One region of the Blautia sp. CGZ-1-C1 genome, then DNA from elsewhere that is predicted to be linked to it. Evidence: predicted binding sites of a transcription regulator. Region 1 holds the regulator's gene; each other region holds the start of a gene.
The links. The regulator NrdR, encoded in region 1, represses ribonucleotide reductase genes. The targets are predictions, from matches to a motif close to CACAANATNTTGTG.

Region 1 (11,160 bases):
TCTAAATCTCATCAAAAACGCAAAACGTCATTGTGACTATCTGATCGTTGGTGTAAATGCTGATGATCTGGTGGAATCATATAAACATAAAAGACCAATCATTCCGCTGGAAGAGAGAGCGGAGATCGTTCGTGCGATCAAATATGTAGATGAGGTAATTGTTACTACAACTCTGGATAAGAAAAAAGTATGGGAAAAAATACGATTCAATGAGATCTATATCGGAGATGACTGGAAAGGTAACGAGCGCTGGGAAAAAACAGGAAAAGAGATGGAAGCACTCGGAGCAAAGCTTGTATATCTTCCATATACGAAAGATACTTCATCAACCATGCTTCGTGAAAAATTAAAAGAGTTTTAAGGAGTGTTTATATGGGAATCCAGAAGAAAGTCAAGAAGAAAATAAAGAAAATTAAAAATGCGGCAAAAAAAATCCAGAAAGTAAAAGCCCAAAAGGGCAGAAAAAGCAATGCTTTCTGAATTGTGGGCAACCATCACATATGGAATTTATGATGGACGTACGATCAGACGTATGAAGAAGTTTCCACCGGCATTAATAGAAAACAGAATGCTTTTTGAGACAAATGATGATTTTACGGATAATGGTCGTGCACTGTTTGATTATCTGGTTGAAAATGGATACAACAAAAAATACGAAATCATATGGCTGGTTCATGAGCCGGAAAAATATAAAGAATATGCCGTAGAGAATGTGAAATTCGTAAGAAACTTTAAGAAAGGTTCTACAATCCGAAGAGCAGAAGCGTATAAATATGCTCTGACATCCAAATATATTTTCTATACTCAGGCATTTAACTGGATTGGAATGTCAAGAAGAAATCAGCTCTTTATTGATCTCTGGCATGGATGCGGATATAAGGCAAATAAAAATGGACGTAAGGTATTTTTTGATTATTGTCTGGTTCCCGGAGATATCTTTATTAAAACAAAGATGGAATTCTTTGGATGTACTTCCAAGAAACTTCTCTCTTTTGGATACCCGCGTTATGATATGATGCTCAGAGGAAGCAAAAAGGCAGACGAGTTTAAGGAGAAGCTGCTGAAAGAAACGAACAGTGAGAAAATGATTCTCTGGATGCCGACATACAGACATGCTTCCAGCGAACGTCTCAATGAGGAAACATTGAATAATGAATTTAATATTCCGATTATTGACGATGCAGACAAACTTCTTGAACTGAATAATTTCTGTAAGGAAAATCATATTCTGATCGTTATCAAGAAGCATTATCTCCAGATTCCGTATGATTTTGGTGAGAATGTTCTTACAAATATTGTTTATCTGGAAAATAAAGATCTTGCTGATAACGAATTACAGCTTTATGAATTCATCAACTGCTCAGATGCGCTTGTTTCAGATTATTCATCTGTTGCGATTGACTATCTGCTTCTGGACAGACCACTGGGCTTCACACTGGATGATTATGAAGCTTATACAGAGTCCAGAGGATGGGTATTTGATGATCCACTGGAATATATGCCTGGTGAACATATGTACAATATGCAAGATTTTGAGAATTTTATTTTGGATATCAAGAATGGAAATGATAAGTATAAGGAACAGCGTGCCAGTGTAAGAGCGAAAACACATAATGTGTGCGATAATTACTGTCAGCGTGTACTGGATTACTTTAACATCACTATGTAAAGCCATAACAGGAGAAGAAAGATAAATGAAAATATGTATTTGGTGTACTAAGATATTTGATCTTGGCGGAACTAAGCGAGTTGTCACACTCCTTGCAAATGAACTTGTAAAAGAACACGATGTAACGATCATGATATACCAGGATAGATTTAAAGAAGACCGCAATATGTACCATATGAGCGAAGATATCAAAGTGGACTTTATTGACAACAGTGAATTTGTCAATCGCCATCATACACCGGCTTTCTGCTGGCGTTATCTTGTTCAGAAACTGAATGCGAAATATGGAATTTTTAATAAAGAAAGATTTAACGATATCCTGGCAGATGCGATTTTCCCTAAGAAGACCAGGGAAAAATGGGTGAAGTATTTAAATGAGCAGAACTATGATATCATTATTACAACTGCCGGTCTGAGTCTTCGCCTTGGTATGCTGGCACCGGAACTGAATGCAAAGACGATTGGCTGGCAGCATAACTGCTATGCCGGATATCTGGATGTGCCTAATGTTGTATTCTGGAAACAGGAATGTCTGCTTCAGGAATATCTGCCCAAATTGGACAGATATATCGTCCTCAGTGATTATGATAAACGCGATTATAAGAAATTCCTGGATATTGATACAGAGGTTAAAATCAATCCGAGAAGTTTCGTAAGCGAACGCAAATGTGATCCAAAATCCAAGCGTTTTCTTATGGCTACCCGTTTCGTATATGCCAAGGGTCTTGACTTGATGATGGAATCCTTTGAGGAATTCTGCAAACAGGATGACGAATGGCAGTTAGATATTATCGGAGCCGGTGATCTTTGGAACCAGATCGTGGCAGATGCCAAAAGACGTGGTATTGAAGACAGAGTTAACTTTGTTGGCTATACCAATGAACCGGAGAAATATTATCTGAATTCATCTATTTTCCTTCTTCCGTCAAGATGGGAAGGGTGGCCGATGGTTATCATGGAAGCTTTTGAGTTTGGTCTTCCGGTTATCGCATTCCATACAGGTGCGATCGGATCTGATCATAGATGATGGAAAGACAGGATACCTGCCGGAAGCTTTTGATACAAAGAAATTTACAGATGCAATGTTAAAACTTGCCCATGACGAAGAGCTTCGCAGGGAAATGTCCAGAAATGCAATCTGGAAGTCAGAAGATTTTGCAATTGAAAAAGCTGTCAAAGAATGGAACCGTCTTTTCAACCGTGTGATGGGAATTGAGACATTTTATCAGAAGAATGAAAAGAAGATTCTTGAATGCAGGGAAAAATATCCGTTGAGAACCAGTTATGCTGAATTTGTAAAGGAATATCAGCTAAGGGATAAAACCATTCTTTACGAAGCGTTTGGCGGACGTGGAATGATCTGTAATCCGTATGCTCTTTTCCTGTACCTTCTGGAAAAAGAAGAGTATCAGGATTATACACATATCTGGGTTTTAGATGATTTTGAAGACAACAGGAAGCAGATTGAAAAATACGAGAAATATCCAAATGTAAGATTTGTAAAATATAAGTCAAAGGAATATTGTAAAGATCTTGCAACGGTAAAATATCTGGTAAATAATGTAAGTTTCCCAAGTTATTTCCTTAAGAGAGAAGGACAGGTGCTGATCGATACCTGGCATGGTACTCCGTTAAAGAACATGGGATTTGATATTCCGGGAGCTAATATTTCTCAGGGAAATACAGCAAGAAATCTTCTCAGTGCAGATTATATTGTTTCTTCAGGCCCTTACATGACTGAGACGGCATATAAGAATTCTTATAAAATGCAGAATCTGTATGAGGGAACAATCCTTGAAGAAGGCTTCCCGCGCAATGATAAACTGTTTGAGAATAATCGCGCAGAAATTATTCGGAAACTTCAAAGTTATGGCGTAAATGCAGAAGCGGATAAAAAAATAATCCTTTATGCTCCGACATGGAGAGGTGAGCAGTATGGTCAGCCGGATACAGACTTACAGGACGTATATAAACTGATTCAGATCATAGAAAACAGCATAGATACAAAAGAGTATCAGGTATTGGTTAAACTTCATCAGATCGTATATCATTATCTGAAAGAGAATCAGGTGGAACTGGGAGATGCTCAGGCGAAATTTATCCCTGCTACAATGGATACCAATGAGATTTTGTCTGTTAACAGATGTGCTTTCTTTCTGATTATTCCAGTGTTTTCTACGATTTTCGGTGCTTTGACAGGGAACCCGATTCTGTTCTATGTGCCTGATGCAGAAAACTTTGAAGATTCCAGAGGATTATATTATGGATTTGACAATCTTCCGGGACCGGCGGTATCTTCGCCGGCAGAAACTGGGTGAGCTGCTCAAAGATATTCCGGCAGCAGTAAGTTCTTATCAGGAGAAATATGCGAAAGCCAGAGTACAGATATGTTCCAAGAGATGACGGAAATGTCTGCAGACGAATCGTTGATGTGATGTTTGACGGAAAAGAACCGGTAAATCCGGTATACCTGAATAAAACAGATAAAGTAAAACTTTTGGTATATGCAGGTGATTTTAGTGATGCACCTGAGACAACGGCATTTTATCAATTCCTGAACAAAGTAGATTTTGAACATTTTGATGTCACTCTGATTGGGTAATGGCGCAAAGGAAGAGGAATCTGCAAAGAAATTGAATGAACTGTCAAAAGAAGTGAGGGTATTATACTGGAAACGTTCTTATCCTGCTACAGATGAGGAATATGTATGCCATAAGAAGTTCATGAAAGCAGAGGAAACAGAAGTGCCTGAGATGCTTCTTGATTTCTATAAGCGTGAGCTTCGAAGAATACTGGGAATGTCAAAGTTTGACTATGCTGTAGTATTTACAGATATGAAGAAGTTTTTCCCTGCAATGTCTGGTGCACTGGATGTGAAGCAGATATATGACATAGAAAACTGGCAGGAAGTTCTGAAATTTTAAAAAATTATGTAAGCAGTCTGGTAAGTATAAATTACTGGACTGCTTTTTATATTATAGAAATTTTTTTGTAGTATTTCTGATGACAGGAAAATATGATAAAGCTTTTCGGGTGCTACTGAAAACGGAGTGAACAGTAACTTTCAGGTGCGCAGATAATTGCGCATGGATTTTAAGGCATTTTTCTCCAGGCGACTGACCTGTGCCTGGGAGATGCCTATTTCCTGAGCCACTTCCATCTGAGTTTTTCCTTCGTAAAAGCGCAGTTCTATGATATGTTTTTCACGTTTGCTTAGACGCTTCATGGCTTCCCTGAGAGACAGATCTTCAATCCAGCGATCTTCTTTATTTTTGGTATCGCTGATTTGATCCATAACATAAAGAGTATCTCCTCCTTCGGTATAAACCGGTTCAAAGAGGCTTACCGGATTTTGAATCGCGTCCAGAGCGTATACGATCATTTCTTTTTCGATACCGATTTCCTGTGCAATTTCGGTGACTGTCGGTTCTTTAAGATGCTGTTTCATATAAGTTTCGCGGGTATAGATCGCTTTATATGCAATGTCGCGAAGAGAGCGGCTTACACGAATGCTGTTTTATCCCTTAGGTATCTTCGGATTTCTCCAATGATCATGGGAACGGCATATGTTGAAAATTTTACCTGTAGAGTTGTGTCAAAGTTATCGATTGCTTTGATCAGGCCGATACAGCCGATCTGAAAGAGATCATCTGCATTTTCGCTGCTGTTTTGAAATCTTCGTATCACACTGAGGACCAGCCGCAGATTTCCTTTGATGTATAATTCACGTGCCTGTTCATCACCTTTTTTGATACGGCTGAACAGTTCTTCTTTTTCTTCTGCATTAAGAACAGGAAGTTTCGCCGTATTGACTCCACAGATTTCTACTTTGTTCAGTGCCATCTTTTTTGAATCCTCCTTATTATCCTTAAACGTAAAACAGTAAAATTTACCTGATAATGTTTCAGTAAGAATGATTCTCAGATGGAGAATAATTATACTTTTAACTGGAAAATATAAAAAATATTGCCCCTTGACAAAGTAAAGGCTTAAAGCATATCGCTATATCCGCCTGACGCCGCAGCAGGTGTGGATATATGGTTATTTATGTAAACATTTTTCTTCTTCAATCTCCACAAGAATAATATCATCACCAATTCGGCAGATACATTCCCAGGGAATGAGATATTCGCTGTCATGTCCAAAAAGACAACACAGTTTTCCGGGACCAGGCACGATCAAAGCTGTCAGACGATTGGTTTTGCAGTCGAATTCTATATCAACAGGACATCCAAGACTTCGACAGGTACAGGTATTGATTACTTCTTTTTGCTTTAATTCGCAGATTCTCATAGAATTGGAAGATCCTTTCTGAATACAAAGAGTTATCCGTTACCGAGATTGAAATGAACAGTAACGTTATCTGATAACAATTTATGTATTTTTGCGAAAATTTATGCAAGTCCTTTTATTGACACTTCAAATAGAAATACAGTATAATAAACTCATACATAACTGTTCAGTACCATGTTTCTATGTGAAAATATCTCATGGGATAGTAGACTGCTGAATAGTTACAGCTATACAACATAATCTCACAGAAAACGTGATATGACTTAAAAAGGGGGGACGTCCTATGAAGTGTCCATTTTGTAATCAGGATAACACGAGAGTAGTTGATTCCAGACCGGTAGAGGATACAAACTCTATTCGCCGCCGCCGTTTATGCGATGCCTGTGGCAGAAGATTTACTACATATGAGAAAGTGGAGAGTATTCCGCTTACGGTGATCAAGAAAGATCAGAACAGAGAGCAGTACAGTCGTGCCAAGATTCAGGCAGGCATTCTGAGAGCGTGCTATAAAAGACCGATATCTATAGATAAAGTGGAAGAAATGATGGATGCCATCGAAGGGGAAATTTTTAATACGGAAGAAAAAGAAATTTCCAGCACAAAGATTGGAGAGATCGTGATGAATCATCTCAAAGATCTGGATGCGGTTGCTTATGTACGTTTCGCATCAGTGTACAGAGAATTTAAAGATGTCAGTACATTTATGGATGAACTGAAGAAGTTTATGAATTAACACATTAATATTGATCAGATGCTGTGAAAAAAAAGATAGCTGCTGTTTTGAGATAGCGGGGGAAAGACCGCATATATCAGACAGCAGTTTTTATATTACAGGTAAGCGGATTGCGAATATCCGATTGACAAATTATTTGGAAATATCCAAAATACAGATGAAAAATGGAGTATATTTTTACATTATAAAAAGCCGGCAGAATTAATTCCACCGACTTTTTATGTGTATTTTTTATGGGGTAGTTAACGAATTAAAAATTAAACAATACCCTGAGCTTTCATAGCATCTACAACTTTCTCAAAGCCTGCGATGTTAGCACCTACAACGTAGTTGCCTTCCATTCCATAACGTTTGGAAGCATCATCAACTTTGTTGAAGATGTCAACCATGATCTGATGAAGTTTTGCATCAACTTCTTCAGCTGTCCAGGAAAGTCTTGCAGAGTTCTGGCACATTTCCAGCGCGGAAGTAGCAACACCACCGGCATTAGCAGCTTTACCAGGCATAAATGTTACGCCGTTTGCCATAAGATAATCTGTTGCTTCACGGGTAGTAGGCATGTTAGCACCTTCTGCAACATATTTGCAGCCGTTTGCGATAAGAGTTTTAACGGCGTCAAGATCAAGCTCGTTCTGTGTTGCGCATGGAAGATAGATATCGCATTTGATATTCCAGATACCTTTTCCTTCTGTGTAAGTAGCGCCTTCAACACGATCAGCATATTCTTTGATACGTCCACGTTTTACTTCTTTGATATCTTTAACGATGTCAAGTTTGATTCCTTCCGGATCATAGATATATCCGTTGGAGTCGCACATAGCAACAACTTTACCGCCAAGTTCAGTAGCTTTTTCTACAGCGTAGATAGCAACGTTACCGGAACCTGTTACGATAAGAGTTTTACCGGAAATTGTATCGTTTTTAGCTTTAACCATCTCGTCAAGCATATATACAAGACCATATCCTGTAGCCTGTGTACGGATTAAAGATCCACCATAGGAAAGACCTTTACCTGTGAGAACACCTTCATATAATCCACGGTTTCTCTTGTACTGTCCGTACAGATAACCGATCTCACGTCCGCCTACACCGATATCACCTGCAGGAACGTCCATGTCAGCGCCGATATATTTGGAAAGCTCTGTCATAAAGCTCTGGCAGAATGCCATAACTTCTCTGTCAGATTTTCCTTTAGGATCGAAGTTGGAACCACCTTTACCGCCGCCGATTGGAAGACCTGTAAGAGAGTTCTTGAAGATCTGCTCAAAACCTAAGAATTTAAGAATTCCCTGGTTTACTGACGGATGGAATCTTAAACCACCCTTGTATGGTCCGATTGCGCTGTTGAACTGTACACGATAACCCTTGTTTACCTGTACAACACCTTTGTCATCTACCCACGGAACACGGAAAGAAATGATTCTTTCTGGCTCAACAAGACGCTCCAGAATGGAAAGTTTGCGGTATTCTTCTTCATTTTTGTCGATTACGACTTTAAGGGAGTCTAAAACTTCCTTTACTGCCTGATGGAATTCAGGCTCATTTGGATTCTGTGCTACGACTCTCTCGTATACCTCTTCAGTATAAGACATAATGATTTCCTCCTCGTCGATCGTTTAAGTTATAATTTTTAAATCGACGTTATTATACACTAAAGTGTTACAAATGGAAAGAGCCAAATGAAATTTTTTTATAAAAATTTTGTGAACAAATTTTGACTTGATAAAAAAAGTTAAATATGAGAAAATGTTAAGAATCATCCATATGATATTGGTCACTATAATTTCTGTAACATTTATGAGCCAGTAGCGAAAGCGGATTGCGAATATCCGATTGACACATGATCTGGTGAAAGAAAAAACAGTTTATATAAAATATAGACCAGATGGAAAAAAAATGCTATACTTTTATTAAATAGCTGAAAGCAGTTATTGTTTTAAGGTTACTGTTCACACACCACTATTCCGCGAGGTGTTTTGGCATGAATATGCCAAAATCCCGAGACATACAAGCCAAAATTCCATTGCCGCAGGCAATCTGGAATGAATTTTGGCTACGTTACTGTGAATGGAGTGAACAGTAACGTTTTAAGGTTTCGGTTACGATTCATTCTATACTTGTTATACCCGGTAACTTGCGGGATATTAGCAGTGAAAAGTAACATTATCGATCAGTATCTCATAACAGATCAGGGATGAAGAGGGGGATTTATTATCGACAAAATTGTGAAGAAAGGGGATTTAATTACATGGCGGGATTTAAAATGAAAGTAACACCTGAAATTGAAAATCTGACTGATATCTGCAAGGAGCATACAAGTCTGGATCTTTCTCTGTATGGAAAATATGATGTAAAGAGAGGTCTGCGTGACATCAATGGAAAAGGCGTTCTTGCGGGGCTGACACAGGTTTCCAATGTCAAAGCTACAAAGATCGTAGATGGTAAAGAAGTTCCATGTGCAGGCAGTCTTTCCTACAGGGGATACGATATTAAAGAACTGACAAAGGGCTTTATTGAAGACGACAGATATGGGTTTGAAGAAGTTACATATTTGTTGTTGTTTGGGAAGCTTCCTGACAAGAAGCAGCTTGCTGATTTTACAGAGCTTCTGGCTGATCAGCGGTCACTCCCGACAAATTTTGTCCGCGATGTTGTAATGAAAGCACCAAGTAAGGATATTATGAATGCTCTTTCAAGAAGCGTGCTCACATTATATTCTTATGATACAAATCCAGATGACACGTCATTGCCAAATGTACTCAGACAATGTCTGAATCTTATCAGTGTATTTCCACTGCTGTCTGTCTATGGTTATCAGGCCTATAACCATTACATAAAGGGAAAGAGCCTTTATATCCATAATCCGAAGAAAGAACTTTCAACGGCAGAGAACATTCTGAGAATGTTAAGACCAGATAAGAAATACTCACATCTGGAAGCGAAGATTCTGGATATTGCACTTATTCTTCATATGGAGCATGGCGGAGGTAATAACTCTACATTTACAACTCATGTTGTCTCTTCATCAGGAACCGATACTTATTCTGCGATTGCGGCAGCACTTGGATCCTTAAAAGGACCAAAACATGGCGGCGCAAACATTAAAGTTGTCAAAATGTTCAATGATATGAAGAAAGAAGTTAAGGACTGGAAAGATGAAGACGAAGTCCGTGCATACTTAAAAAAACTTCTTCATAAAGAAGCATTTGATCAGAAAGGACTGATCTATGGTATGGGACATGCCATCTATTCTGTATCTGATCCGCGAGCCGAAGTGTTTAAAACTTATGTGGAAACACTGGCAAGGGAGAAGGACAGAATGAAGGATTATGGTCTGTATTCTATGGTAGAACGTCTGGCACCGGAAGTAATTGCAGAGGAACGTCGTATTTATAAAGGGGTAAGTGCCAATGTGGATTTCTACAGTGGCTTTGTCTACAGTATGCTGGATCTTCCGCTTGAGCTGTTTACGCCGATGTTTGCAGTTGCGCGTATCGTAGGATGGAGTGCTCACCGAATGGAAGAGCTTATCAATGCTGACAAGATCATTCGTCCTGCATATAAGAACGTTCTGGAACCGGCGGTATACGTTCCACTTAATGAGCGTTGATCGTAAAAAATACAAATAAAGGAATAGCTGCAAATGTTTAAATGTTTTTTTCCGGATGAATATGTGGATTCTACTTATGTGATTGACTTTGATAATCTGTATGCGCAAGGATACAGGGGGCTTTTATTTGATATAGATAATACTTTAGTACCCCATGGCGCACCGGCAGATGAGAGAGCATGCGCATTGTTTGCACATTTGAAGGAACTTGGCTTTAAGTGTTGTTTCCTGTCGAATAATCAGTATGAAAGAGTTTCCTCTTTTAATGATGCGATAGGAGAATATTTCATAGAAGATGCACACAAGCCTTCAACGAAGAATTATATCAGGGCGATGGAACTTCTTGGAACTGACAGGAGTAATACGATTTTTGTGGGAGACCAGCTGTTTACTGATATATTTGGAGCGAAACGTGCAGGAATCCGTAATATTCTGGTGAAACCACTCAATCCGAAAGAAGAGATTCAGATCGTACTTAAGAGATACCTTGAAAGAATTGTGCTATATTTTTACCGTAAAGAGGAGGGGAATTCATGAACCATATTGTTATCATAGGATTTATGGGTTCAGGAAAAACAAAAGTAGGAAAACGTCTGGCAAAGGATTTTAATCTGCCGTTTATAGATGTTGACCGCGTAGTAAGTAAAAAGATGAACCTTACAATGAAAGAGATTTTTGAAAGATTTGGAGAACCATTTTACAGAGCACTTGAGACTACTGTAATTAAGGCTTTAATCGATGATCCGGAACTGAAGGTTATTTCACTGGGAGCCGGACTGCCGATGCAGGAGCAGAATGCCAAATATATCAAGAAGCTTGGGACTGTGGTATATCTGAAAGGATCTTACGCTACAT
Region 2 (11,160 bases), on a different contig from region 1:
TTATTTTCTTCAAAAAAAATATCTTCATCCTGAGTATCTTCGTCATAAACATCTTCGTCACCTGACGGAACATTTTCCTCCAACTGCATTTCTTCTGCCGCCTGGGCATTTTCATTTATATAGTCCTCTTCATCAGGCTGTTCTGTTTCAACTGCCTGTTCATTCTGTCCGGTCTGCGCATTTTGCTGTTCCAAAATAGCATTTCCATTTTCGGACATCTCTGTGTATAGTTCTTTTAACCCACTTAATTCCAGACAAACTTCTGCCTGGAAATTCTTCTCATCTGTCCATTGAGCACTCTGTTTTAACAGAACTTTCTGCTCCTCCTGTGCACTAAATTCCGACGCCGAAGCCACACAATTTCCCACTATTCCTGCCAGAGCAGCGAGTACAGCTGCTTTTTTTAACTGATTCCATATTCTTTTTTTCATAGTCTCAATCTCCTGAAATTCTGTCTCATTTTTTATTCTTATCCAGCGGATATTCACACAAAAATTTCCGCCAATCCATTCCTTATAACATCATTTCATCTTTTGAGTGGTATTATAGTTTACTGTTCACGCGCTTTAATCCTGCAAAGCGCATTACATAAAACAGCGTAAACAGTAACATATTATGGGTACAGACATACACATTCCCCCTCTCCCAATTGCACAAATAAGAAATCATTTGAAATCATCGCACCGACCTGATGCCTGGAAATATTGCTGTTCCTTTAAACAGCCGTAAGAATGTCACTGTTTACACTGTAAATCAGCAACGTAAGAATATCGGTTCTGCGGAATGCAGAAACAGATCTCACACTACATTCAGTAATGTAACTCTACTTTAGCATGTATCTGACCGGAAAACAAGATACCACTTTTTCTTTTTCGTTTTTGTTTATAATTCTTTTAGAAATTTACCGTTTCTTTCAGAGATTCGACATACTTTGAACATATTTTACCCATATAATAGGTCTTGGATAGATGAAAAACCACTCTCTATCTCCCCCCTCAAAAAAACAACAGCCCTCGCAGAAATGCGGGGGCTGTTTGTATGTTTGTATTCAATAGCACTTTTCTATTGCAATTCTTCTGCCAGTCTTTTATAATGTATTTTATCAATGTGATTGAATATTTAGACAACACGTTACTGTTTACTCCATTCTCAGTAACGCACAAAAATTTCACAATATTAAAGAATCGAGGTATTTCCCATGAGCGAGAAAATTACAGTAGTTGCACTGGGCCACAGAGCATTAGGAACCACCTTGCCAGAGCAGAAAATTGCTGCAAAGAAAGCAGCCAAAGCGATTGCAGACCTTGTAGAAGCAGGAAACCGAGTTGTGATCTCACACAGCAACGGTCCACAGGTCGGAATGATCCACACAGCTATGAATGAATTCGGAAAGGCACATCCGGATTATACATTTGCGCCTATGTCCGTATGTTCAGCTATGAGTCAGGGTTATATCGGATATGACCTTCAGACTGCTATTCGCGCAGAGCTGATCTCACGTGGTATCTACAAACCTGTTGCAACTATTCTTACACAGGTTGTAATTGATCCATATGATGATGCTTTCGCAGAACCAGAGAAGATCATCGGACGTGTACTCACCGAGGAAGAAGCAGAAGCAGAAGAGAATAAAGGAAATTTCGTCACCAAACTTGAAGACGGAACTTATAAGAGAATCGTAGCAGCTCCGAAGCCGCAGAAGATTATAGAACTTGAAACAATCCGTACTCTTGTAGATGCAGGACAGATAGTAATCGCTGCTGGCGGTGGCGGTATCCCGGTTATGGAACAGGGAATCGACCTTCATGGTGCAAGTGCGATCATCGAGAAAGATCTTTCCAGCGGACTTCTTGCAGAGGAATTAAACGCAGATACCCTGTTGATTCTCACAAGTGTAGAAAAAGTCAGCTTAAACCTTGGTCAGGACAATGAAGAATATCTTGACACCATCACCGTAGATGAAGCAAAGAAATACATGGATGAGAACCAGTTCGCACCAGGTTCCATGCTCCCTAAATTTGAAGCAGGAATTGCCTTCATTGAAAAGGGTGATGGCAGAAGAACTATTATCACAGATATCTCTCATGCAAAAGACGGATATTATGAAAAGACCGGAACTATCATTAAATAATAAAATATAAAATCTATCATATAAAAAACCAGGGAGTCTTGCAGATAATTTCATTTGCAAGACTCCCTGGTTTTTACTTTCATATTTTTTATATTTACATAGATTTACGTTCCGCAATCTCTGCCATCTTAGCTTCATTCAGACGTGTATCACCATGCACACGGCTGTAAGAGAGATATCCATTCATACGGTCAATCTTAGTCAGGTTCTTGGAACCGCAAACCGGGCACACATCCATCTCAAGCTCCTCATGTCCACAGTCGTCACAGTAAGCAAGAGAAAGGTTAACTCCTTCATAATATCCCAGAGACATCGCTCTGCGGATCAGTGTACGGATTGCTTCACGATTATAACCGATTGGATAACGTACATACTGAATCTTACCGCCATTACACAGTTCCCAGAAACGTCCCTCCAGATCCTGTTTCTCGATCGGAGTTACATCTTCGGTTACATGACAGTGGAAGCTGTTGCTCACATACGGACGGTCAGAAACACCTTTGACAATACCGTACATCTTACGGAACTGCTCAACCTGCAGACCACACAAACTCTCTGCAGGTGTTCCATAAATTGCATAAAGATAACCATCTTCCTCTTTAAACTCATTTACCTTCTTATTGATATATTTCAGAACATCCAGTGCAAACTGTCCGTCCTCAGCGATAGATTTACCATTATAAAGCTCCTGAAGCTCATTCAACGCTGTGATGCCAAAGGAAGCTGTCATCGGCTTCAGAATCTTTCCAATCTTCTCATTCGGTTTCAGATGTCCGCCATAAAAACCACCCTCGCAATATGCCAGTGGGTTGGTAGAAGCTCGCATCTGTCCAAGATAATCATACGTACGGATATGAAGATTACGGATCATCTCAAGATAGAAATCCAGTACCTCATAGAAATCTCTGCTCTCTGCTCTCGCTTTCGCAAGAATCATCGGAAGATGAAGACTTACCGCACCAATGTTAAATCTGCCTACAAATACAGGCACATCCTTGTCATCTGCCGGGTACATTCCGCCACGTTCATACCATGGGCTTAAGAAAGCACGGCATCCCATCGGGCTGATAACCTTTCCATACTGCTTGTACATACTGGAAATATATCCTTTTCCGGACATAGAAAGCCAGTCCGGATACATTGTCTTGGCAGAGCAGTCAACGCCTGCCTCGAATACATCCTCACTGATCTTGCCTTTTCCATGAATGTTCTCGTCATACAGAAATACGATCTTCGGGAAAAGCACCGGTTTCTTACGTCCTGTTTTACCCTGTCCGCCTTTGTGCACTTCAAGAAGAGATACACTTGCCATCTTCTCAAACTGCTTAGTTCCCAGTCCAAGAGTTACTGTCACAAACGGATAATCTCCTCTGGAAGATCCCACTGTATTCAGCTTATACTCGATTCCCTGCCATCCCTGGTCAAAGTCTCTGCGGACTTTATCAAGTGCATACTCAATCGCACGCTCCTCACGTCCGGTCCAGCTCTCATCAGAGTACTTCATAAATTCCTGAATATATTTATCATAGCTCTTCTGTGCATACGGAGCAAGAATCTTATCCACTTCAGGTACTGTAAATCCGCCATACTGCTGTGCAGCGGTGCTCAGGATGATATCCCCCATAACGTCAAACGCTGTATCCAATGTCTTCGGCTCGTTGTACCATACATTTCCCATCTCGAATCCGCCGCTTAATACGGATGCCACATCAAACAGGCAGCAGTTCATGGTATCAAGACGTGCTGACTGGTCATGGATATAAATATAACCATCTTTACAAGCCTGAAGTTCATTACGGTTCATGAAGAATTTACGATAAAGCTCTTTATTCAGTTCATTAAAAATCAGGCTTCGCTTCGTAGCAACCAGTGCGCTGTCTGTATTTGCATTACTCTTATCACCGATATAACGGATTGCCTGACTCTTCGTATATACATCATCCATCATATGGATAAAGTCAAGTTTGTAATTTCTGTAGTCACGATAACTCTTGGCTACAGCCGGATTCACTCTCTCAAGTGCTCCTTCCACAATATTATGCATCTCCTGGATCTGTATCTCATTCTTGCCCAGTGCTTCTGCATGTTCTTCCGCAAAATGGCAGATAAATTCTTTCTCTTTGTCAGAAAATGTATATAAGATTCTGGCCGCCGACTTATTTACTGCCGCTACGATCTTCTGTGAATTAAACTCTTCTCTTGTGCCATCTTTCTTTATTACATATATCATACTTTTCGCTCCCATATACAAGATATAGTATTATTTTCTTTCGTCGTCCACAATTTATTCTATATGTGGTACGTTTATCAAGTATAGCACAGACTATGATAAAAGGGAAGAGCAAAAAAATTATTCGTCATATTGCTGAATTTTATATAATGCAAGATAATTCTCTTGACCGTCCAGAGATACCGCAGTAACCTCATCCCCTACATGTAATTCCATTCTCTCCTGCTGTCCTGCTTCGTCAAATTTTACAGTTTTCTTCTTTCCAGTAGTGTACTTAATCTCCAGTGCCACCTCTTCCCAGCCGGATTTAATCTTATATTCTCCCGGCTCAATTAAAAATTCATACTCTATATCCTCTAAACCATAGATGCCTTCTTGTGTCTTTATATAATTCTCTCCAACCACATAACTTTCTCCCGCGAAAATATAAGTATCCGGTTCGGTGCCCTGAATATTCTCGGTTGATTCCGCAACCTTACTGACTTTATTATCCCAGTCTTTTGTCTCTGTTTCCCCATCATCGCTGTCGCTGCCTGAAAAAACACTGCCGGGATTTATTCCAAACTCATCATTGATAAACGACTCAATTCTATATCCAATACTATCCCAGTACTCTTCGGTCTGTGCTGCAACACTCAGTAAAATTACAACAATGATCCAGAATACAGTTGCTCCCTTTTTGCTCTTTTTCTTCTCTTTCCGCTTCTGTACGGGATTTCGATTCGTGGTATATGTACGAGTGCCGACATTCTGTCCTGCCGACGCTTTTTTTACTGAAGTCTGCACTTTTTCTGTTTTTGCCTTCGGCACTGTCTTTTTTACCGTACTGGTTTTCGAAGACTTATTTGCCGTTTTATTTCTGTCCGGCAGTGGTATCTCGCTCTCGGCCATAGCCTTTCTTACTTTCGCCGATGCATGGCGATAATGCTCTGACCGATCTTCATTCAGATGATACAGTTCCAAATCATTTCTATATGGCATTCCACAATATTTACATCTTCCATTTACGACCGGTCCGTCACAAACCTGGCATCTCTTTCCCATATATCTTCCCCCTGTATTCTATAATTATCCGTAGTCCGTTTCATAATCCGATTTTCTGTCATTTTTATTGTAACATTTTACACTAATCTTGCAAGGTGGAAATTGTCAAACAGATATTTTCCTGTTATAATAGCGAAGTGAAAGATTGTGTTACTGAGAACTGAATGAACCGTAACAGGATTGTTGCCATTCACTTAGTAATCTGTAACAAATGGTTAATGGATATTCATCAATAGCTGAACAATAAAATAATGTAGAATATCTATAATATTTTATTGTTTTGCTATGGAATATACAAATACAGAATTGTAGGAGGATTCCAATAATGGATCAGATTAAAATTCCTGACGGGTATCAGTCAGCTTTAAATCTCCACGATACCCAGATTGCCATTAAGACTGTGAAAGATTTCTTCCAGCAGACGCTCTCCCAGAAGCTCAATCTGCTGCGAGTTTCCGCTCCGGTATTCGTAAATCCGTCATCCGGTCTGAACGACAACTTAAACGGTGTAGAACGCCCGGTAAGCTTTGATATCAAAGGACAGAAAGAGAATGCCGAGATCGTACACTCTCTTGCCAAATGGAAAAGATACGCATTACAGAAATATGGTTTCGCTCATGGTGAAGGTCTTTACACAGACATGATCGCCATCAGAAGAGACGAAGACCTGGATAACATCCACTCTGTATATGTAGACCAGTGGGACTGGGAAAAGATCATCAGCAAAGAAGAGCGCAACATGGACACACTTGTATCCACAGTACGCGCGATCTACAGCGTTCTTCGTAAAACAGAGAAATATATGGCTGTTCAGTATGATTATATCGAAGAAATCCTTCCAAGAGAGATCGCATTTGTCAGCACACAGGAACTGGTTGACATGTATCCGGATCTTACCCCTAAGGAACGTGAATACAAAGTCGTTAAAGAAAAAGGCGCTGTATTCCTTATGCAGGTTGGTAAGACATTAACTAACGGAGAACGCCACGACGGACGTGCGCCGGACTATGATGACTGGGAATTAAACGGTGATATCCTCGTTTATTATCCGGTTCTTGACATCGCACTGGAACTCTCTTCCATGGGTATCCGTGTTGATGAAAACGCCCTTGACAAACAGCTGACTATCGCAGGCTGCGACGACAGACGCGAGCTTCCTTTCCAGAAAGCAATCCTGAACAAAGAACTCCCATACACCATCGGTGGTGGTATCGGCCAGTCCCGTATCTGCATGTTCTTCCTCAGAAAAGCTCATATCGGTGAAGTACACGCTTCCCTGTGGCCGGAAGAAGTTATGAAAGAGGCTGAGGCCAAGGGTGTACAGCTTCTGTAAGAAATAGCTGTATCATCCGAAACATAAGCATGCTGACCGACAATTTCAGATATTGATTCGTCAGTATATCTATATCAGATAATCACATATGCCCAGATATATCTGCGCATATCGCAATGAATGTAGCGGGGTAAATACACAAGTGAATATTTTGTTTTTCTTAACACCAAAAAGCGACGTAGCATATATATTCGAAGATGAAACACTCCGCCAGACACTTGAGAAAATGGAGCACAGGAAGTTCTCTTGTATTCCACTTCTGAGTCTGGATGGAAAATATAAAGGAACCATTTCTGAAGGTGATCTGCTCTGGGGGATGAAAACTTTAAATGTCCCAAATCTGAAAACAGCCGAGGGCATTTCAATCATGGCTATCCCACGCAGGGCAACCTACAAAGCAGTTCACGCAGACTCCGATATGGAGGATCTGCTTGATAAGGCCATTAACCAGAATTATGTTCCGGTTGTCGATGATCAGGGATACTTTATCGGTATCATTACCCGTAAAGAAATCATCAAATATTGCTACAAAGAACTTAAGAAATATGTAGCGGCTTCAAATGCAGAGAAGACTGAATCGCAGATTGATTCTCCTGAGAATTGAGAAGCAGATACCTGTCTCTTCTTTCGCAAAAAACATATTCCAATGCTGATAATATAAACAGGGACTGTAAGCTGATTGATATTTTATATCAATTTCTGCTTACAGTCCCTGTTTTACATAGTACGAATGCAACTCACTCTATAGCAGTTCTCATACTCTTCTGTGCCAGCAGCTTTCCAAACAATGCCGCCAGCACCTGCTGAAACAACGTCCCGATCATAACTGGAAACATCACCTCTCCCGGAAAATATGCAGCCGCTATCACTGCTCCTGCGCTGATATTTCTCATTCCTGTTCCATACATCATCGAAACCGCTGTACTTCGGTCACGTCTGAACACATGAGCCACCAGCCAGCCAAGCGCATATCCTGATGCAGCCAGCACCAGAATTGCCAATGCCACTTTCACCCTCTGCATATTCATATTCCTGATATACGGCGCCACTTTAGATGAATTAGAGGTCACCACAAACATCAATGCCAGCTTGGAAAAAGGTGCCAGTTTTCCCGGCCATGTCTTCATCACTTTTCCATCTGTAACCTGGTTCAAAGTCATCGCAGCGATAGCCGGAAGTGCCACCATAAATACCAGCTCCCGCATCATTTTCGCCGGATCCATCGTCACTGCGGAACCCAGCAGAATCCGCAAAGTAGCCGGAATCAGAAACGGTGCCAGCACCGTATCCAGAACCACAAGTGACAACGATAACGGGCTGTTTCCCTCATAAATTGTCACCCACATCAGGCTTACTACTGCCGTAGGAACTGCAAATTCCAGCACCATTCCTGTGATCAGATCCATATTATCGCCAAAGAAAATATGCCCTGCGCCACAGGCCGCTGCCGGTATCACAACATGAAGCAAAAGCATAATGATAAGCAGCGCCCCCGGATGGCGAAACACATTCGCCACGTCACGGAAACGCGATTTCAGCGCCCCCGCAAATGTTATAAATGCAAATACGGCCGGCACATAAGGCAGACCGCATTTGGCAATATCAGGAAAACACACGCCCACCAACAGGCATGTCGGTGTTACCAGTGCCATCCATTTCTCTATAAAACTGTTAAATTTTTTCAGCATTATAATTCCCTGTTATAAAACTTTTGAAAGGAAGTCTCTCAGTCTCTGATTCTTCGGATTCTCGAAGAATTCTTTCGGTGTGTTCTCCTCCTGAATCTTACCATCGTCGATGAAAATAACTCTTGTCGCTACTTCTCTGGCAAATCCCATCTCATGAGTAACAACAACCATGGTCATACCGGACTGTGCAAGCTCCTTCATCAGCTCCAGAACCTCACCAACCATCTCAGGGTCGAGTGCGGAAGTCGGCTCGTCAAAGAGCATTACGTCCGGGTTCATAGCCAGAGAACGGGCAATAGCAATACGCTGCTTCTGTCCACCGGAAAGCATATCCGGATATGCATTGGCTTTGTCCGGAAGTCCTACATGCGTCAGAAGCTCATCCGCTTTCTTAGACGCTTCTTCCTTTGTCATCAGTTTCAGTTCTACCGGCGCCAGCATAATGTTCTGTTTTACCGTTTTATGCGGAAAAAGATTAAACTGCTGGAACACCATTCCGATTTTCTGACGGTGTCTGTTGATATCGACCTTCGGATCTGTGATATCTGTTCCCTCAAAGAGAATCTGTCCGCCTGTCGGAACCTCCAGAAGATTTAAAGATCTCAGGAAAGTAGATTTACCGGAACCGGAAGGACCGATGATCGCTACTACTTCTCCCTGACAGATATCTGTTGTAATTCCGTCAAGAACCTGATTACTGCCAAAAGCTTTTTTCAGTTCTTTCACCTGGATCAGTACATTCTTATCGCTCACTGGTTCTCAATCTCCTTTCCAGTTTATTCATACCCCATGTAAGGATTCCAACGATCACAAGATAGATCGCTGCTGCCGCCATCAATGGCCAGAATGCATTATAGGTACGGCTCTGAATCAGCATAGCACCCTTTGTCAGGTCCATCATACCGATATAACCGATGATAGATGTCTCTTTGATCAACACGATAAATTCATTTACCAGTGCCGGAAGTACATTCTTAAATGCCTGTGGGATAATGATCAGGCGCATCGTCTGGCTGAAATTCAGTCCCAGGCTCCGTCCTGCCTCTGTCTGTCCCTGATCAATAGACATGATACCGGAACGGACAATTTCAGCTACATAAGCACCAGAGTTGATACCAAAGGCAAGTCCGCCTACGATAATCTTATTGATACTTACAGAGCCAAAAATTACAAAGTTCATAATCAGCAGCTGGATCATGGTTGGTGTTCCGCGGATCACAGTCAGATAAACTCTGCAGATTGCATTGAGAATCTTAAAAGAGCCTGACTTATCATGTGCGGAACGGATGATAGCTACCAGAAAGCCGATGATCAGACCCACGATTACCGCAAACACTGTGATAATAAGGGTTGTTTTCAGACCATCTACCAGCCAGAGATAACGATCATCTTTAATAAAGTTCAGATAAAAATCTTCTTTTATACTTGCTAATATCATAGGATTATTCATAAAAACCTCTGTCCCGAAAAGAGAGCTGTTGGCAGATCGTCAACAGCTCTGTTGCTTTGTTCCAATATTTATTTCTTTACAATGATAACCTGGCTTGCATCTGCATATGTATCTGTAAAATCAACGCTGGATTTACGGTCTTCTGTTACAGTCATACCTGCTGCACCGAAGTCAGCCTTACCGGACTGTACTGCCGGAAGGATGGAGTCGAATTCCATATCTTCAATCTTCAGTTCATATCCAAGCTTTATCGCAGACCGCCTGAGCAATGTCTGCATCGATACCAACAATGTCATCACCTTCGTGATATTCATATGGCTCGAACTCAGCGTTAGTAGCCATTACCAGTGTTCCGTTAGAACGGTCAACATCTTCCGGTGATTCATATGGAGTCTTACCGGCATCCTCACCAATGTAATTATCCATGATGCTGTCGATAGTTCCATCATCTTTAAGTTCTTTCAGAGCTCCGTTGATCTTGTCAAGAAGTTCGTCATTACCCTTCTTTAAGCAGATTGCATATTCTTTTCTTCTAAATGGCTCATCCAGGATCTTAAGGTCATCATTATTCTCTACGAATTTCTGAGCTGGCTGTGAATCAATGATCACACAGTCAATCTGACCTGCTTTTAATGCCTGAACAGCTTCGCTTCCTTTGCTGTAACGTTCTACTGTAGAACCGTCTTTCTCATAATCAGATGCATCAAGGTCACCTGTTGTACCAAGCTGAACACCGATTGTTGCTCCTGCAAGGTCATCTTTTGATTCAACTTTCTGAGCTGCGGATACGCTTCCTGCCATAGAAACTACCATAATCGCACTAAGTGCAAGAGTTGCAAATCTCTTCTGATCTTTCATCTTTCTTCCTCCTCGCATCCGAAAGTATAGATACTGCTGCTGCCTTCTCTCTTCATACAGCAACGTATAATTATGCGTTTCGGTTGTATATTTTTGTTTTTTATTTTAACATACTTTCTATAAAATGCAAGGTAAAACTTGAATGACAGAACCATTTTCCATATAATGTATAATATGATTTCGTTAGAAACATTGCGTTTTTCACTTTTTCATAACATTTTTCCTTTATAGTAACAGATATTGGAAAATAAGAGGTGTATAAATAATTATCATTTTATTTTAATAAGAGGAGGATTTGTCGATGAAATTTACTAAAATGCACGGAATTGGAAATGATTATGTATATGTAAACTGTTTTGAGGAAACTGTGGAGAATCCATCCGCGGTAGCCAGATATGTCAGTGACCGCCACTTTGGTATCGGTTC
Region 3 (11,160 bases), on a different contig from region 1:
CGGAGATTACGACAGTGCTCTTTCTAATATATCAAGTGGAATCCATGTGGCAGATGCAGAAGATATGCAGAGTCTGCTGTTTAATGAGATTGCTGTATATGAGAAGAAGCTGGACTTCCAGACTGCACTGCAGAAAGCGAACGAATATCTGGGACTGTATCCGGATGATAAGACAGTGAAAAAGGAGCTGGCTTTTCTGAAGACCCGTGTAAGTGGGGAAGATAGCAGTGCTGATTCACAATTGTCTGATTAAGGAGATGTTATGGAAGAATTTGGAAAGCTGGAGGAACGGGTAGTTCTTGTAGGGGTTCAGACAGGTGATAACGACAACGTAGAGGAATCACTGGATGAGCTGGAAGAGCTTGCCTCAACTGCAGGAGCTGTCACAGTAGGTAAGATCATACAAAATCGAGAAGCAGTGCATCCGGGAACCTATATCGGTAAAGGTAAGATCGAGGAAGTGCGTGCGTTGGTGTATGCCATGGATGCGACCGGTATTATCTGTGATGATGAACTTTCTCCTGCACAGTTAAATAACCTGGAGCGTGAGCTCGACTGCAAGGTAATGGACAGAACATTGCTGATTCTGGATATCTTTGCGGCACGCGCTATCACCAGTGAAGGTAAGATTCAGGTAGAGCTTGCACAGCTCCGCTACAGAGCAGCACGTTTGGTTGGTTTGAGAGAATCTCTTTCCCGTCTGGGCGGAGGAATCGGAACGAGAGGTCCTGGTGAGAAGAAACTGGAGACGGACCGACGCCTGATCCGTACCAGAATTTCTGCACTGAAACAGGAACTGTCTCAGGTAGAGAAGCACAGAGAGCTGATTCGTTCCAGTCGTGCGAGAGGCAATATGAAGACTGCTGCAATCGTGGGATATACGAATGCAGGAAAGTCTACACTGTTAAATAAACTGACAGGTTCTGATGTCCTGTCTGAAGATAAATTGTTTGCAACACTGGACCCGACGACCAGACTGCTCAATCTGAAAGATGGGCAGCAGATTCTGCTGACGGATACGGTAGGATTTATTCATAAACTGCCGCATCATCTGGTAGAGGCATTCAAGAGTACACTGGAAGAGGCGAAATATGCGGATTACATTATCCACGTTGTGGATTCCTCGAATCCGCAGGCTGAGATGCAGATGCATGTTGTATATGAGACACTGCGCGAGCTTGGCGTTATGGGAAAGAAGATCATCACACTTTTTAACAAGCAGGATGCGCCTGGCGCTTCTGTGCTGAGAGATTTTAAGTCTGATTATACGCTGAAGATTTCTGCAAAGACAGGAGAGGGGCTGGATGATCTCAATGACCTGCTGGAGAAGCTTCTGACAGAAGAACAGATTTATGTAGAGCGCCTTTTCCCATACAGCGAAGCAGGAAAGATTCAGCTTATACGTGAGTATGGCCAGCTGATCTCGGAAGAATACACAGATGAGGGAATCGCTGTGAAGGCCAGAGTGCCGAAGGAAATTTATCCTAAAGTTGTGTAAATATATTCTGGAATGAGCTTTTCGGGATGAAACTTTTGATAATGAAGTTTTTGTAATAAACTTTTCAGAATGAACTTTCGGGGATTCTACTTTCTGAAATGAAAGTAAATTCAGAATGTAGATTAATGGGAACGTATGTTTATTTTGGGTTGGATATATGTTATACTGATTTTTGAAAATCGTTAGTATATTTATAGTTATTTTAACGGATTATTTGGCATAAAAGCAATAAACCGACGTATGCGCTTCAACAAGATATAACAAGGATTCTCCCACCTCTATAGGGACGCCACTGAAAAACTGTTTTTTCATACTATATACAGTGTCTCAAAGTTGATTGATGTACTTTATTTTGTGTTAATTTATACGCAAAAAGGACTTTTTCAGTGGCCTTCTATAGGTGGTGAGATGAATTGCAAACAAGAAAATGAACGGCAGTGGCGGGCGGAGAGAAATCGGTATCCCCTACTGATATGAGGCAAATCACAGTCAGCATGTTGCTGACATGTCAGACTCTGTGAAATTACCGACTGTGAGTTGAAACAATAGAATAAAAAATTTAAAAGCCTGAAAAACACCATATATTGTACTTTTTCGAGAGATGGAGAACATTATGTGGTGTTTTTGCGTGTTGACGAAAGATAGATACTCTGATACAATAGACCTACAGCGTTTGCCGGAACGGAGTGAACGGTAAACGGAAAGTGTCCGTAACAGGACATATGAACAAGAGAAAATGGGGGCAATAGTTATGTTTCAGGTAGTAAAACGTGACGGCGAGATGGACGAATTTAAAATTGGCAAGATTACAGCCGCAATCCATAAAGCCTTTGATGCGAAAGAGAAAAATTATAGCGAAGAGATGATCGATCTCTTAGGGCTGCGTGTTACTTCTGATTTTCAGGACAAAATCACAGATAATAAGATTACAGTAGAGGAGATTCAGGATAGCGTAGAGAACGTACTGATCCAGGCAGGTTATTCAGATGTGGCCAAGGCATATATTCTTTATCGTAAGCAGAGAGAGAAAGTCCGCAATATGAAGTCAACGATTCTTGACTACAAAGAAATCGTAAACAGCTATGTTAAAGTTGAGGACTGGCGTGTAAAAGAGAACTCTACCGTTACTTATTCTGTCGGTGGTCTGATCTTAAGCAACTCCGGTGCAGTTACTGCTAACTACTGGCTGTCTGAGATTTATGACAATGAGATTGCAGAGGCGCACAGAAATGCAGATATTCATATCCACGATTTGTCCATGCTGACCGGATATTGTGCAGGATGGTCACTGAAGCAGCTGATTCAGGAGGGACTTGGCGGAATCGAAGGTAAGATCACATCTTCACCGGCGAAGCATTTAAGCGTTCTTTGTAACCAGATGGTCAACTTCCTTGGAATCATGCAGAATGAGTGGGCCGGTGCACAGGCATTCTCTTCTTTTGATACGTATCTTGCACCGTTTGTTAAAGCAGACAATTTAAGCTATCCGGAAGTGAAGAAGTGCATTGAATCCTTTATTTATGGAGTAAATACTCCAAGCAGATGGGGAACACAGGCACCGTTCTCCAATATCACACTGGACTGGACCGTACCGGATGACCTTGCAGAGCTTCCTGCTATCGTGGGCGGTAAGAATATGGACTTCAAGTACAAAGACTGTAAGAAAGAGATGGACATGATCAATAAGGCATTTATCGAGACAATGATCGAGGGTGATGCCAACGGACGCGGATTCCAGTATCCGATTCCGACTTATTCCATTACGAAAGAGTTTGACTGGTCTGATACAGAGAATAACCGTCTGCTCTTTGAGATGACATCCAAATATGGAACACCATATTTCTCAAACTATATCAACAGTGATATGAAACCAAGCGATATCCGAAGCATGTGCTGCCGTCTGCGTCTGGACTTAAGAGAACTGCGTAAGAAGAGCGGTGGATTCTTTGGATCAGGAGAGAGTACCGGATCTGTCGGCGTTGTAACAATCAATATGCCGCGTATCGCATACCTTTCCAGGACACCTGAGGAATTTTATAACCGTCTGGATCGTCTGATGGATATTTCCGCACGTTCTCTTCATATCAAGAGAGAAGTCATTGGTAAACTGCTGGATGAGGGATTATATCCATACACAAAGAGATACCTGGGCAGCTTTTCCAATCATTTCTCAACGATTGGTCTGGTAGGAATGAATGAAGTTGGATTGAATGCACGTTGGTTAGGCGGAGATATGTCCGACGAGAACACCCGGAAATTTACAAAAGAAGTTCTGCTTCATATGAGAGAACGTCTCTCCGATTATCAGGAGAAATACGAGGGCGAGCTTTTCAACCTGGAGGCAACACCTGCGGAATCTACCGCATATCGTCTGGCAAAACACGACAGAAAGCGCTGGCCGGACATCAAGACTGCCGGAAAGAAAGGAGATACTCCTTACTATACAAACAGTTCTCATCTTCCGGTTGAGTATACGACAGATATCTTTGATGCACTGGATATTCAGGATGAACTGCAGACATTGTATACATCAGGAACTGTATTCCATGCATTTATCGGTGAGAAGCTTCCTGACTGGAAGGCAGCAGCCGCACTGGTGCGTAAGATTGCAGAGAATTATAAACTGCCGTATTACACCATTTCCCCGACATATTCGGTATGTAAGGAACATGGATATATCAGTGGTGAGCATTTCACCTGTCCGAAATGTGGCAAGAAGGCAGAAGTTTACAGCCGTATCACCGGATATTACAGACCGGTACAGAACTGGAATGACGGTAAGGCTCAGGAATATAAGAACCGTACACTCTATGATGTGATGCATTCCGATATCAAGAAAATGCAGCCGGTACACACAAGCATGGTTACCATGACAAAAGATGATGTGAAGATTGAGCCGGTGACATCACATAAATATTTGTTTACAACAAGCACCTGCCCGAACTGTAAGATGGCAAAGAAGATGCTCGAGGGCGAAGAACTGGAGATCATCGACGCGGAGAAGAATCCGGAGATGGCAAAGGAATTCGGAATCATGCAGGCACCGACGCTGGTTATCACGGATGGTGAGCATATGACGAAGTATGTAAATGCGTCTAATATTCAGAGATATGTGGATGAAGAGATGTAAACACCAGAGTGTGTTTGAAAAAATCATTCCGGCAATCTGCACGCCCCGCCTTGAAATAAGAAAATTTATTGATGCCTTATGCAGGGTAAGTAGAGTAAGAATGAGAGGAAGAAATCAATATGATAAAACAGAACATTGTATTTGTAGAAAATAAAGCAGGAAGTCTTAAGAGAGTGACGGGTATGCTTGCCAATAATAACATTAACATTTATGGTTTTGCATGCTTCGATGCACCGGAATTTGCAATCTTCCGTATGATCTGTGACGATCCGGATAAGGCAGAGATTATTTTAAATCAGAGCGGATATATGAACCGTATCACACAGGCAATCGTAGTAGATATGAAGGATCAGGTAGGCGGTCTGGATGAACTTCTGAAAATTATGGCAGACAGCAATGTAAGTCTTGACTACATCTACACTTCTTTCCACAGAAAAGACCTCAGACCTGTAGTGATCCTTCATTCTGCGGATATCACCAGTGACAGAGAGCGTACTTAAGAGTAATGGATTTAAGGGATCCTGCGAAGCAGCAGACGAACTGGAGAAGTAAGAGACAGCAGATATTATGGCAAGTCAATAAAATACTGTATTATTTATGGATTTACTATAATTACAGAGAAGGATGAGAATCACAGGGCTTGTTGTTGAGTCCTGTGATTTTTTGACTGTAAAGAATAATAACAATGTCATGGGATTTTGGCATATTATTATGACAAAAAGTATCGTAAAATAGCAGCATGTGAACAGTAGCCTATATTTCACTATATTCATATAGGGAATAAAAAATATATGCTTGACCAAATAACCAGGAATACTCTATAAATAGGGAGGAGATAATAATAGATAAAAGTTTCTATAAATATAATGCCGGGTTGAAGTAAGATTTCAGATACCCGGAAAATATAAAATCAGGAGGGTTTTGGAATATGCAGATATCTACTAAAGGAAGATATGCGTTAAGACTGATGCTGGATCTTGCTGTGCATAACACAGGTGAGTTGGTCAAGATTAAAGATATTGCTGCGAGACAGGGTATTTCCGAGAAATATCTGGAGCAGATTATTTCATCATTAAAGAAAGCAGGATACGTTAAGAGCTTAAGAGGAGCCCAGGGCGGTTATATGCTCGCCAGAGAGCCTAAGACTTACACTGTAGGCACTATCCTGCGCCTGACAGAGGGCAGCATGAAACCGGTAGCCTGTCTGGAAGATGAACCAAACCAATGCAGCAAAGCCGGAGAGTGTGTAACACTCCGCTTATGGAAGATGCTGGATGAGGCAATGGAGAGTGTACTGGATAAAGTAACACTCCAGGATCTCAAAGACTGGTATGAACAGATGGGAAATGACTACGTGATCTGATTTCTGCTTCTTGTAGCATCTGCATTGGTTATCACGACGGTAGTGGTAAGAAAGAGAAAAAATAAATAACGGATCTGAGTTATTACACCGATAGATGTATAAAGCAGATTATCAACAGCCCTGCGATTTGAAAGTGCAATCGCGGGGCTGTTTTGACATCAAACATGTTCTGGAGTGTGTTTGAAAAATCATTCCTGCAATCTGTGCGCCCCACTTTGCGGTATATTTTGCCTTCTTTCGGTTGGCGTAGCCCGCTACGCCGCCCTCAATCAGACAAAATCTCCCACAAATTGTGACGCACATCTTGTAGAAAGCCTTTTTCAAACACACTCTAAGGATATGCACCGGGAATTTTTTGAATTTACCCCTTGACAATAGCGGCTTTATAGCATATTATGTATATAACATATAATTCATATATATTTACTATGAAATATAAAACAGGGAGGACGAACTCATGGGTAAAATTTATAAGAACGCAGCAGAACTGGTTGGAAATACACCTCTCCTTGAGGTTGGAAATATTGAGAAAGATCTTGGTCTGGAAGCTAAGATTCTTGTTAAACTTGAGTACTTTAACCCGGCAGGAAGTGCTAAGGACCGTATCGCATTGAGCATGATCGAAGATGCAGAAGAGAAAGGTATTCTGAAACCTGGCGCAGTAATCATTGAGCCTACATCAGGAAACACAGGAATTGGTCTTGCCTCTCTTGCAGCAATCAAAGGATACAGAGTAATTCTTACCATGCCGGAGACAATGAGTGTTGAGAGAAGAAACATTCTGAAAGCATACGGTGCAGAGATTGTTTTAACAGACGGAACAAAAGGTATGAACGGTGCAATCGCGAAAGCAAATGAACTGGCAGCTGAATATGAGAACAGTTTCATCCCGGGACAGTTCGAGAACCCGGCAAACCCGGCAATCCACAGAAAAACTACAGGACCGGAGATCTGGAGAGATACAGATGGACAGGTTGATATCTTTGTAGCAGGTGTTGGTACAGGCGGAACTATCACTGGTGTTGGTGAATATCTCAAATCCCAGAACCCAGATGTAAAAGTAGTAGCAGTAGAGCCTGCAACTTCTCCGGTACTTTCCCAGGGAAAGAGCGGCCCGCATAAGATTCAGGGTATCGGTGCAGGATTTGTTCCGAAAGCATTAAACACAGATGTATATAATGAAATTATTCCGGTAGAGAACGAAGATGCGTTTGCAACAGGCAAACTGATCGCTAAACATGAAGGAATCCTGGTTGGTATTTCCTCCGGTGCAGCTCTCTATGCAGCAATCGAACTGGCTAAGAGACCGGAGAACAAAGGAAAGACAATCGTGGCACTTCTTCCGGATTCCGGTGACCGTTACTATTCTACTCCATTATTTGTGTAAAATGTAAAAAGCCCTTTTTAGGGCTTTTTTTATTTTACATAAATGTGTTAGAATAAATATCAGGGGCAAAATACCTTTTGCCCCTGACATCTATAAATAAAATTATCATAAACAATAATATTCCGGGTAATCGGATCATAGAACAGGATGGAATAAAAATGAGAAAAGCAATTATCGCAATGAGCGGCGGAGTGGATAGCTCTGTGGCAGCTCTGCTGACAAAGGAATCGGGCGACGAGTGTATCGGTGCTACTATGAAATTGTATCACAATGAAGACATAGGAGTTAAGAGAGAAAATACCTGCTGTTCTCTGGATGACGTGGAGGATGCGAGAAGTGTCTGCTACAGAATGGGAATTAAATATTATGTCTTTAACTTTTCAGAGAGATTTAAAGAAGATGTCATGGATCGTTTTGTGGATGCGTATGAACATGGCTGCACGCCGAATCCATGTATCGACTGCAACCGCTATCTGAAATTTGACAAGATGTTACAGAGAATGCGTGAACTGGAGTACGATTATATCGTAACAGGTCATTATGCCCGCATAGAGTATGATGAGGAGAAAGGTCGTTATTTATTAAAGAAAGCGGTAGATGATACGAAAGACCAGAGTTACGTGCTGTACATGCTGACACAGGAGCAGCTGGCGCATATTTCCCTGCCACTTGGCGGACTGCGCAAGACAGAAGTTCGTGAAATCGCAGAGAAGAATGGATTTGTCAATGCGAGAAAGCATGACAGCCAGGATATCTGTTTCGTGCCGGACGGAGATTATGCGAAATTTATCGAACAGTACACCGGACGTAAATCGAAGCCGGGAGAATTCGTGGATACAGAGGGAAATGTTCTCGGTAAGCACAAAGGAATCATTCATTATACACTTGGACAGAGAAGAGGACTTGGTATTCCGGCTGCTTCCAGACTGTATGTATGTGAGATTTCACCTAAGCTGAATCAGGTAGTTCTTGGAAGTAACGAGGATCTTTTTCATTCGGAACTGACAGCTGCAAAGGTAAATCTGATTTCCTGCGAATCCCTGAAAGAGCCGATGAGGCTGAAAGCGAAGATCCGCTACCGTCATCCGGAGCAGGATGCAGTGGCATGGCAGACAGAGGATGGAGTTCTTCATGTGCGTTTCGACAAACCACAGAGAGCTATCACAAAAGGACAGGCAGTAGTTCTTTATGACGGAGATATCGTTGTCGGCGGCGGCGTGATCGAGAGCTGCATTAAATAAACAGGAGGTTGAAAATCAGGAGTGCAAGTGTACCGGCAAGATTGTTTCAAAAATCAACTTGTCGGTACACTTTTTTGTCTTATATTTGCGAATTGCTTTGCTTTGAAATGTTTTTGTAATCTGAATGATAGACATATAGTTATTAACTATTAAAAGCTATAAAATTCTAAGATAAGGTTATCAGGAAAAAACTTCTTTTTCCTATTGACATACTAGGAATAGGATGATAATATACAACTATGCTAAATCATATCAAACAGATATGAAATATGTAGAAAGAGAAGAGGCTTAGAAAATGAGAGTATTAAAAAGCCAGAATCGAATTTGTATAGAAGAGAAACGAATGTGTCTGTGTTGTTGATCTAAGAGAAAACAGAACATATTAAAATAGAAATCCTGAGAATTTTCCGGATATAAGAAGTTGAAGTTCCGGGATAGTTACTGTTCACTTCGTGCCCAGTAACACGCTTCGCGATGCACAGAATTTATGCTATTCGCATAAATTCGCGCGGTATGTCTCGGGATTTTGGCATTCTCATGCCAAAACACCTCGCGGGATAGTGGCGTGTGAACAGTAACCCGGGATACATATCATAGAGTTATATGATCAGAGTGAATCTGATAATAAAGACCATAACGAATTATAATTATAGAGAAAGATGGGGACAAACACATGAGCAAGAAAATCGCAAGAAAAGACAGACATTTCAAATTTGAAACATTACAGCTTCACGTAGGACAGGAAAACCCGGATCCGGTTACAGATGCAAGAGCAGTACCGATCTATCAGACATCCTCTTATGTATTCAGAAACTGCGATCACGCAGCAGCTCGTTTCGGACTTGCAGATGCAGGTAACATCTACGGACGTCTTACAAACCCGACAGAAGATGTATTTGAGAAGAGAATCGCAGCACTTGAAGGTGGTTCCGCAGCACTTGCTGTAGCATCCGGTGCAGCAGCTATCACATATACAATCGAGAACCTTGCACAGCAGGGTGACCACATCGTAGCAGCTAAGAATATCTACGGTGGAACAACAAACCTTCTGGAACATACACTTCCGGCTTACGGAATCAAGACAACATTTGTTGATGTATTCAACCTTGAAGAAGTAGAGAATGCAATCCAGGATAACACAAAGGCTGTTTATATCGAGACTCTTGGAAACCCGAACTCTGATGTAGTTGATATTGAAGCTATCGCAAAGATTGCTCATGCACATAAGATTCCGCTTGTTGTAGATAACACATTTGCAACACCTTACCTTGTAAGACCAATCGAATATGGTGCAGATATCGTTGTTCATTCCGCAACTAAATTCATCGGTGGACATGGAACAACAATCGGTGGTGTCATCGTAGAAGGTGGTAAATTTGACTGGGAAGCATCAGGTAAATTCGCATCTCTTACAGAGCCAAACCCAAGCTACCATGGTGTAAGCTTTACAAAAGCATGCGGACCTGCAGCATTTGTTACAAAGATCCGTGCAATCCTTCTTCGTGACACAGGTGCTACAATCTCTCCGGTAAGCTCTTTCATCTTCCTTCAGGGACTTGAGACACTGTCTCTTCGTGTAGAGCGTCATGTAGAGAACGCACTGAAAGTTGTTCAGTATTTGAACAATCACCCACAGGTAGAGAAAGTTCATCATCCATCTGTATCCACAGATCCAAGCCAGCAGGAACTTTACAAGAAATACTTCCCGAACGGCGGCGGTTCTATCTTTACATTTGAGATTAAAGGTGATGCACAGAAAGCAAAAGACTTCATTGATAACCTTGAACTGTTCTCACTGCTTGCCAATGTAGCTGATGTTAAATCTCTTGTTATCCATCCGGCTACAACAACACACAGCCAGTGCACAGAAGAAGAGCTTCTTGATCAGGGTATCAAACCAAACACAATCCGTCTTTCTATCGGTACAGAGAACGTTGACGATATTATTCAGGACCTTGACGAAGCATTCAAAGCTGTTGCTGAATAATGAATGGTTTGTAGCTGTTTTGCAGTCTGCTATCCCGCGAGGTGCTGAACAGTTACGATGGTTTTTAACCGAATCAAGTAAGTCCCCTGCTTCAATTGCGAGGAGCAATAAGCAGTGGGTGGGACTTGCTTGTATCAGGAGGGGTACAAGCCCCTCCTGATAAACTGCGGAGCAGTTATTCTGTTATGAGCAAGTAGCGAAAGCGGATTGCGAATATCCGATTGACAAGTAAATAAGTAGTATTTTCGATTATCATTGCATATGCCTCCTTAATTATTGCAAGAATAGAATAACGTGATAAGAAGACCATTTTCCGGATTTTATCCTCCTATATCCGGAAGATGGTCTTTTTTATGTGATTCTATTCTTTAACCGAATCAAGCAAGTCCCCTGCGGAGGTTGCGAAGAGCAATAAACAGTGGGCGGGGACTTGACAAATGATGAAAATACGATATAATACAAAAATGCAAACAAGTTGCAAATACAAACAGATTGCAAATACGAACAAGTTGCAAATATCACAACATTAATCAGATAGGAGAAGATAGAAGATA

Region 2: a site for NrdR is predicted at 4,378-4,391, ahead of nrdD (anaerobic ribonucleoside-triphosphate reductase). Genes of this name have one in related genera too.
Region 3: a site for NrdR is predicted at 2,074-2,087, ahead of AC058W_RS10290 (ribonucleoside triphosphate reductase). Genes of this name have one in related genera too.

Annotation. Positions count from the first base shown of each region.
Region 1 is NZ_JBWLUT010000188.1:16,037-27,196, reverse strand. Features, by position in the region: gene AC058W_RS17225 (FAD synthase family protein) at 1-361, shown strand, start outside; gene AC058W_RS17220 (CDP-glycerol glycerophosphotransferase family protein) at 470-1,669, shown strand; gene AC058W_RS17215 (glycosyltransferase) at 1,695-2,696, shown strand; gene AC058W_RS17210 (CDP-glycerol glycerophosphotransferase family protein) at 2,671-3,987, shown strand; gene AC058W_RS17205 (hypothetical protein) at 4,035-4,271, shown strand; gene AC058W_RS17200 (hypothetical protein) at 4,264-4,593, shown strand; partial or broken gene sigG (RNA polymerase sporulation sigma factor SigG) at 4,734-5,512, opposite strand; gene AC058W_RS17190 (PRC-barrel domain-containing protein) at 5,711-5,962, opposite strand; gene nrdR (transcriptional regulator NrdR) at 6,246-6,695, shown strand; gene gdhA (NADP-specific glutamate dehydrogenase) at 6,953-8,287, opposite strand; gene AC058W_RS17175 (citrate/2-methylcitrate synthase) at 8,944-10,305, shown strand; gene AC058W_RS17170 (YqeG family HAD IIIA-type phosphatase) at 10,339-10,842, shown strand; gene AC058W_RS17165 (shikimate kinase) at 10,839-11,160, shown strand, end outside.
Region 2 is NZ_JBWLUT010000113.1:21,276-32,435, reverse strand. Features, by position in the region: partial or broken gene AC058W_RS10405 (hypothetical protein) at 1-431, opposite strand, end outside; gene arcC (carbamate kinase) at 1,199-2,131, shown strand; gene nrdD (anaerobic ribonucleoside-triphosphate reductase) at 2,226-4,361, opposite strand; gene AC058W_RS10390 (hypothetical protein) at 4,482-5,405, opposite strand; gene asnA (aspartate--ammonia ligase) at 5,731-6,738, shown strand; gene AC058W_RS10380 (CBS domain-containing protein) at 6,881-7,342, shown strand; gene AC058W_RS10375 (bile acid:sodium symporter family protein) at 7,476-8,426, opposite strand; gene AC058W_RS10370 (amino acid ABC transporter ATP-binding protein) at 8,439-9,179, opposite strand; gene AC058W_RS10365 (amino acid ABC transporter permease) at 9,169-9,876, opposite strand; partial or broken gene AC058W_RS10360 (transporter substrate-binding domain-containing protein) at 9,948-10,233, opposite strand; partial or broken gene AC058W_RS10355 (type 2 periplasmic-binding domain-containing protein) at 10,342-10,677, opposite strand; gene dapF (diaminopimelate epimerase) at 11,036-11,160, shown strand, end outside.
Region 3 is NZ_JBWLUT010000113.1:6,356-17,515, forward strand. Features, by position in the region: gene AC058W_RS10280 (tetratricopeptide repeat protein) at 1-253, shown strand, start outside; gene hflX (GTPase HflX) at 263-1,498, shown strand; gene AC058W_RS10290 (ribonucleoside triphosphate reductase) at 2,250-4,628, shown strand; gene AC058W_RS10295 (amino acid-binding protein) at 4,748-5,128, shown strand; gene AC058W_RS10300 (RrF2 family transcriptional regulator) at 5,557-5,991, shown strand; gene AC058W_RS10305 (DUF6783 domain-containing protein) at 6,103-6,282, opposite strand; gene AC058W_RS10310 (DUF6783 domain-containing protein) at 6,214-6,363, shown strand; gene cysK (cysteine synthase A) at 6,449-7,378, shown strand; gene mnmA (tRNA 2-thiouridine(34) synthase MnmA) at 7,537-8,619, shown strand; gene AC058W_RS10325 (O-acetylhomoserine aminocarboxypropyltransferase/cysteine synthase family protein) at 9,293-10,606, shown strand.